3 regions of the Paenibacillus lutimineralis genome follow, and region 2 is predicted to be linked to each of the others. Evidence: riboswitches for the same ligand, from Rfam matches in the RefSeq annotation. Region 2 holds a riboswitch; each other region holds the start of a gene.
What was found. A riboswitch is a leader RNA that binds a small molecule or an ion and turns the genes downstream of it on or off. The one in region 2 is predicted to bind cyclic di-GMP.
Positions count from the first base shown of each region.

Region 1: another riboswitch for cyclic di-GMP. It lies ahead of EI981_RS27400 (S-layer homology domain-containing protein); the one in region 2 lies ahead of EI981_RS28215 (transglutaminase-like domain-containing protein).
Region 3: another riboswitch for cyclic di-GMP. It lies ahead of EI981_RS27155 (glycosyl hydrolase family 28-related protein); the one in region 2 lies ahead of EI981_RS28215 (transglutaminase-like domain-containing protein).

Region 1 covers NZ_CP034346.1:6,158,536-6,160,805, forward strand. Annotated here, with positions in the region: gene EI981_RS27400 (S-layer homology domain-containing protein) at 1-1,146, opposite strand, end outside; cyclic di-GMP riboswitch class I at 1,311-1,413, opposite strand; gene EI981_RS27405 (Bax inhibitor-1/YccA family protein) at 1,557-2,270, opposite strand, start outside.
Region 2 covers NZ_CP034346.1:6,354,181-6,356,450, reverse strand. Annotated here, with positions in the region: gene EI981_RS28220 (DUF4291 domain-containing protein) at 1-504, shown strand, start outside; cyclic di-GMP riboswitch class I at 694-780, shown strand; cyclic di-GMP riboswitch class I at 840-927, shown strand; gene EI981_RS28215 (transglutaminase-like domain-containing protein) at 942-1,742, shown strand; gene EI981_RS28210 (LPXTG cell wall anchor domain-containing protein) at 2,023-2,270, shown strand, end outside.
Region 3 covers NZ_CP034346.1:6,095,691-6,097,960, forward strand. Annotated here, with positions in the region: gene EI981_RS27155 (glycosyl hydrolase family 28-related protein) at 1-1,086, opposite strand, end outside; cyclic di-GMP riboswitch class I at 1,160-1,251, opposite strand; gene EI981_RS27160 (glycosyltransferase family 4 protein) at 1,391-2,270, opposite strand, start outside.

The sequences.
Region 1 (2,270 bases), 200 kb from region 2:
CGGATACAGTGTATCTGACACCGGGTTCGAAGATGGATCGATCACGACAACATAAGTTAATGTCGCCGATTTGCCTTCAGAGACCGTGCCGACATTCCACTGGAATGTCTCTGTCGCCGGGTTCCAGACCACCTCGCCTTGGGACGCTTCGTAATCCTTGCCATCCAGCGCACCCGGCTGGAGATTGAACTTCTCGCCCATCGGATCTGTCACAACTGCATCTCTGGCAGCAAATTTGATATCGCTGGAGATCTCCGCAAATACCTTCTTCAGCTCATCGCTGTTCGCTGAATAGTAGCCTCGATTCTGACTGTTGTTGAGTACATACACAGCATTGCTGTTGTTGCCTACTTCCAGGCCAATGCTATAAATACCAATACCCTTATCGTACAGCAATTTTGCGTGGGAAATGGTCGGAAGTCCATTATCCGTGACCTTGTAGGTACCTGCTCGATCAATATTATAGCTGGATAATGAAAAACTGCTACCCGTCCCTTTCAAAGACGTGAAGTCAAAATCAGTAATTATGAAGCTGTACTTCATATTAGGCCAATCGTTGTAACTTGTAGCAGCCGTACCCTTATAACTGTAGGTCGGCTCTCCATCGCTTAGCAGTACGATATACTTCTTGTCAGCCGGACTATTTTTCAATAGATCATCAGCAGCTTTAAGTCCAGCTTGAATATTTGTTCCGCCAGTTGCACTGATTTTATCAATGGCTTTCTTGAAGTCATCCTTCTTGGAAGCATCTGCAAAGCCATACACCGGTGGATCAGAAGCCGCATTATTAAACGATACCGCCGCCAAACGTACACCCGAATCACTCGTTAGCAGTGAATCCGCGAAGCTCTTGGCCGCTTCTTTGGCACTTGCCAAACGCTTCCCATCGTTCATACTGCCCGATTTGTCGATGACGAGCACAATGTCCGTGTTTGTCTTCAATTGCTTGCCTTCCACCGTCAGCGTTACCTTCCATTCTCCGAAGTTATCGGTAGGCGTCGCCGTCTTGTTCAACTGGATCGACCCCGGGTTTGGCCACACCGGATCGCTAGGACTGCCGCCTGCTCCCAACGCCATCGAAGGCATCCCTAGTATAAGGGAGATCATGCACAACCAAGTAACAATTAATCGAATTCCGCTTTTCATAGCTCCTCCTCATTTTGTTATCTTCACTCCTAGGCTACTTTCCCTGCATTAATCCCCTCCCTTTTCAGGCACTAATACTTATCTTACGAAGGCTATTCACTGGGAATGCCTTCGCAACCAGGAAGAAAACAAAAAAATCCGGCTGCATCAACAATAAGCATTGTGAATGCAGCCGGACTGTCATTAGCCGGATCAGTATTCTGATCAGAACCATTAGACTCCAAAGCTTTGCGACCTAACCTTTCGATTAGTGTGCCTAGATATGAAATATAACAAAGAGGCCCTTGTTCTCTGGATGAAGAACAACGACCTCTGTGTGACATTAATATATTTCACATTTAGAACTGGAGTCAATCGCTAAAAAAGGTAAAATAATACTAGTTTTGTCGAACGCAAACCACTAGTTTTGTCTAATCACGGCTCCAAATCTTGGCGATCAGACGAAGCAACTCAAGATACAGCCAGACAAGCGTTACCATCAGACCAAAGGCTCCATACCATTCCATGTACTTCGGAGCCCCATTCTGTGCGCCGTTCTCGATAAAGTCAAAGTCCAGCACCAAATTCAGTGCAGCAATGATTACGATGACGACGGAGATTCCGATACCGATTGGTGTACTGTCATGCAAATAAGGAATTTGAATACCGAACCACCGCAATACAATGCTCAGCAGATAGAGCAGTGCTACGCCGCCAGTTGCCGCGAATACACCAAGTTTGAAATTCTCTGTCGCTTTAATAATTCTTGTCTTGTATGCAAGCAGCAGAGCAAGGAAGACACCCATTGTCAGCAAGGCTGCCTGTAAAGTGATTCCATAGTATAAAGTCTCGTATGTAGCTGAAATGGCTCCAAGGAAAAAGCCTTCACAAAGTGCATAAATCGGTACTAAATAGGGAGAAATCGCTGGTTTAAAAGCAAGGATTATCGCAATAATAAGCCCGGCAACAGCTCCGCCGATAGCGAAAGGAACTACATTCTTCCCATCGAAGAACATCATCCATGTACTGAAGGCACTTGCCAGCAAAATAATGAGCGTAATAAACGCCTTATTCACTGTGCCTCCAATTGTCATCCGGTTCAAATCACTAAATTGACCGGCTCTTTCAAAAGTCTTGTCATTAAG
Region 2 (2,270 bases):
GAAGCAGTTGCCTTACAGACTTTCGGCGAAAGCTTCAATATTAATCGCATGACATGGATAAAACCATCCTTTTTGTGGATGATGTATCGGTCTAATTGGGGGACAAAGAAAAATCAGGAATGTATTTTGGCTCTGGATGTACATATGGAAAAATTTAATGAATTGTTGAGGAAAGCGGTGCTAACCTCACCAGACTCAATGATATACAAAGGTTCAACTCAATGGGAAAAGGCATTTGAGGAAACAACAGTTTATTGCCAGTGGGATCCCGATAGAAATGTGAACGGCAATTCCATAAATCGTGCAGCCATTCAAATCGGTCTAAAAGGAATCACCTTAAAAGAATTTCTCGCCGATGGAATTTACCGCATTGAGGATTTGACACCGCTTGTGAAGAAATGGAATATACAGCGAAAGCAGGGGAAACTAAATTCCAAGAATCTACCAGTAGAAAGAATTTACCCTATTAAAGACAACGAAATTAGAAAAAGGCTGGATATGTGACAGCAAACTAAATTTCAGCTTGGCGGGATATTAGGCAATGACTTACGAGATGGGAGAAGAGTGATCATTTGTGATAATGAAGAATCGGTTACTTATGCCGAGAACGTTTACGCTCATGAGGGAGGGCCAATTTCCTCTTGATGGAAATAGAGTTGTTTGATATGATAGATTTACTTAATAGAAAGCTACTCACGATAATGGCAAACTTGTCGAAAGACAAGGACGCAAAGCTATAGGGTCTTCTTGACGAAATGTCAATGGCAGCCAGCTACCGAACGAATATGCTTTTTTTGTTTTTTATTGGACAAGCATTCATTAAAATCTGTGAAACTCTAATACGATAATGGCAAACTTGTCGAAAGACAAGGACGCAAAGCTACAGGGCCTTCTTGACGAAATGTCAATGGCAGCCTGGCCACCGAAGGGAGTTTTATAACATGCGTAACGTAGTCTTCGTTATTGTAGGACTTTTTGCGTTACTGATGTGGGCCCCGGCTGTACAAGCTGCACAATCTGAGGATTGGCTGGGCTTGGAGCAACTGGACCGTGGTGCGGTTGTCATTCGATATGACGTAAAAGCCGATGTCAAGACGAAGCTCATGATCACGAAAGGTCAAGATAATTATACATATGTGCTTTCGCCGAACAAACAGCAGGAAGCATTTCCACTTCAGATGGGTAACGGTGATTACACGGTCATCGTGCTGGAACAAGTCAGCGGCACCAAATATCAGATCGTTCAGGAAGCGCCAGTTACGCTTCAACTGACGAATGACAGCAAAGTGTTTTTGAACTCTGTACAGAATATCGATTGGAACGAAAGGGACAAGGCTGTTCAGCTTGCGAAGAAGCTAACTCGGTCTACCCAATCCGACGAAGAGAAGGTACAGGCTGTTTACGAATATATTATCGGGACGATCCAATATGACAAAGCTATTGCATCCAGCAAGTTGACGGACTACCTTCCCGATATCAACCGTACGATTGCAGGGCAGAAGGGGATATGCTACGACTATGCCTCCCTATTCGCTTCCATGCTGCGGAGCATCGACATTCCGGCCAAGCTGGTTATGGGAACATCGCAATACGTCGATGTTTACCACGCCTGGAATGAAGTTTATTTGAACGGGAAGTGGGTAACCATTGACACAACCGTCGATGCAAGCTGGAAAGTCAGAGGGGCCGAATTTAAAATGATTAAAGACGCCTCTCTCTATTCGGCAGCTAAATATTACTAATCAGTATACGATTAACCCAAGCTTTGGACGAAAGGTCCAAGGCTTGTTTGAGTTTGTCTAGAAATTGTAAAGATCTGGTCGGTATAATGCAAGAAGCCCTTTGGTTCTGAAGGAAAAAACAAGCACAATGAATCGTGCGCCAATAGAAATAAGTGGAGGTGATGGACTGGCAGGTCCCTTATCGGCATACAATTCAATGGAATATATGGCCCGATTTGCGCACGGTAAGCAAGATCGGAACCGAACATTATGAGGGTGATGTAGAGACTGAGGAGAGATCATGAAGAAAAAAATAAGTGGAATCATTGTGGCCCTGCTGCTTCTGATTCAATCGCTGTTTGGCGTATCCACCTGGACGGCCAATGCATCGGCAAGCGTGCAGGAAACAGTGCAAGAAGCCGTACAGGAAACTGTACAAGAAACCGTGCAGGAAAGTGTGCAGGAATCAGAGTATGGAAAGACGGATGACATCTATGACTCGTCGGCGCCTGTCGCCGATACAGAGAGTATTTTAACAAAAGTTGTGTT
Region 3 (2,270 bases), 260 kb from region 2:
GATCTTATTGCCGTGAACAGTAACATTGCTGACGGTCTGCGACGCACTTACCTCAATCGCCGCATAATAGCTTCCTTCGCCACTGATCGTATTGTTCCGAATCGTATTGTCGGAGCCGTATACACTAATGCCCGAGTACATGTCCGGAGCCAGCTTGCCACTGTCCTTGCCTTTGTAATAGTTGTTGTTCAGATACGAATTCGTAATCCGGTTATTCTCAACGGTGATCCCTTGCGCATATATCTTAATGGCCCGTTTGGCATTATGATCGAATGTATTGCCGACAATGACACTCTTCGTATTCGTGCCCTGCTTGCTATCCACATTCGGATCCTCGTAATAAATACCGTCTCCATCATCCGCCGGTCCAATATGATGAATATGAGAGTTCTTGATAGCAACGTTCACCGCTGCCTTCTCCTTGGAGCCCCAGGTCGTCGTCACGTAAATTCCTCTTGAAATCAAGCTGCCAGCAGTTAGATTCACCGCGGAGATATTCTTCACTTCTGTGGAATCAATCTCTATCTGATTGGAATTCCCGTACACGACGATTCCCGACACAACGCCAGTATAATAGTCACTGGCCGGGTCCTTGCTATGCGTAGCGTTCGAGACAATACTCTTCTTGACCTTCACATCGCTGCTTCCACCGCTGATAACAAGCACGCGATTCACAGCCATATTGCCGTCCAGTGTGATGTCGCTGATCGCAATATGACTTCCCGTAGCCCTCATCATCTCCCAGCCGAAGCTGCGATTGCTGGCTTGAATTACAGAGCTTGCTCCATCACCGATAATCGTCGTATTCCCTTCGACAATCAGCGTCTTCTCCGGATTCACCTTATACGTTCCAGCCGGAAAATACACGCGGCCCCCGCGGCCCGCTGCCGCATCAAGCGCCTGCTGTACAGCGGACGTATCGTCCGTGCTTCCATCGCCAACTGCACCATAATTCTTCACATTCAATTCCGTACTTCCAGCTGCCGATGCAACTGCTGCAGCGTTACCTGGAACAGGCATGATTACACCGCTGAGCACTATAATTAAAGCTATGAAAACTATGTTTCTGAATACACGGTTCATCATCATAATCACTCCTAGGATAAAAAAATAGAAGGCCCCTTGTCTCAGGACCTCCTACTCTCATATCCTAAGAACCTTCGGGAACTGGCTGGCATGTGAGAGTTGTCGTCTCACGAAGCCCCTATAGCTTTGCGTCCCGCGCTTTCACGCGGTTTGCCGTTTCGTCGTTCTCATATTCAATTCGGAGTTTCATAGATTCATAGTTTTATAGTATGCGAGTAATCTATCAAAGTTGAATCGAAATCAGCCTTTATTTCAACAATATTAGTCTATTAAATATTAACATATTCTCTCATAATCTGTAAATCTATTTTCCTATTTCTCTCTCATTATATTGATAGGTCGAGTCCTTCTTATTACCCGGGTTCCTCTCCTTAATATCCCACTGTCTCGCCGCATCGGTGTATATTGGAATCACCTCGCCTAATACATGAGACACTGAATAGAGAGAGATAAGTCTGTCGCGGTTCGTGCGAATGTCGGCTCTCAGTTGTGGATTGTCGAACAGCTCCCAGATACGTTCAGCGAATATAGACGGCTCGTCCAATCCAACTAGAAAGCCGTGTGTCCCCGGCTCTACCAAATCTCGATTCCCCCGCACATCTGTAGCGACTACAGGCAAACCGGTAGCGATTGCCTCCATAATATTTACAGGCAGCCCTTCCTGTCTGCTGGACGACACGGCGATATCCGCCAATGCATAGATCTGATCCATATCCGTACGATGGCCGAGAAAGGTAACGAGATTTTCCAATCCCAACCGGCTCACCTGCTCCCGATATTGTCCTTCCAATGCACCTTGCCCAGCCAAAAGCAGCCGAAAACGGGGAATTCTCTCTCTCAATAGAGACACAACCTCCAGGAGATAGGCCTGATTCTTACGTTGACTTAACTCGGCAGCATAAATCATGATGAACTCGTCAGAATCGATGCCATGCATTTCCCTTAGCTGCCTCTTCTCTTGTTCATGGGCAGGCTTATATTTGTCAAAATCGATTCCGACCCCATGTACATAAGCGATCGCTCCTGCCTTGAATTGATGGTCTAGTGCCCGGTTGTAATCCTCCGCATTCATTGTTAATAAACAGTCAGTATAGCGAGATAAATACTTCTCTACCGGATAATAGAGCAGCCAATTCTGGAATGAAGCGCCCTTGAAGAAATGGAATCCATGAGCAGTATAGAGA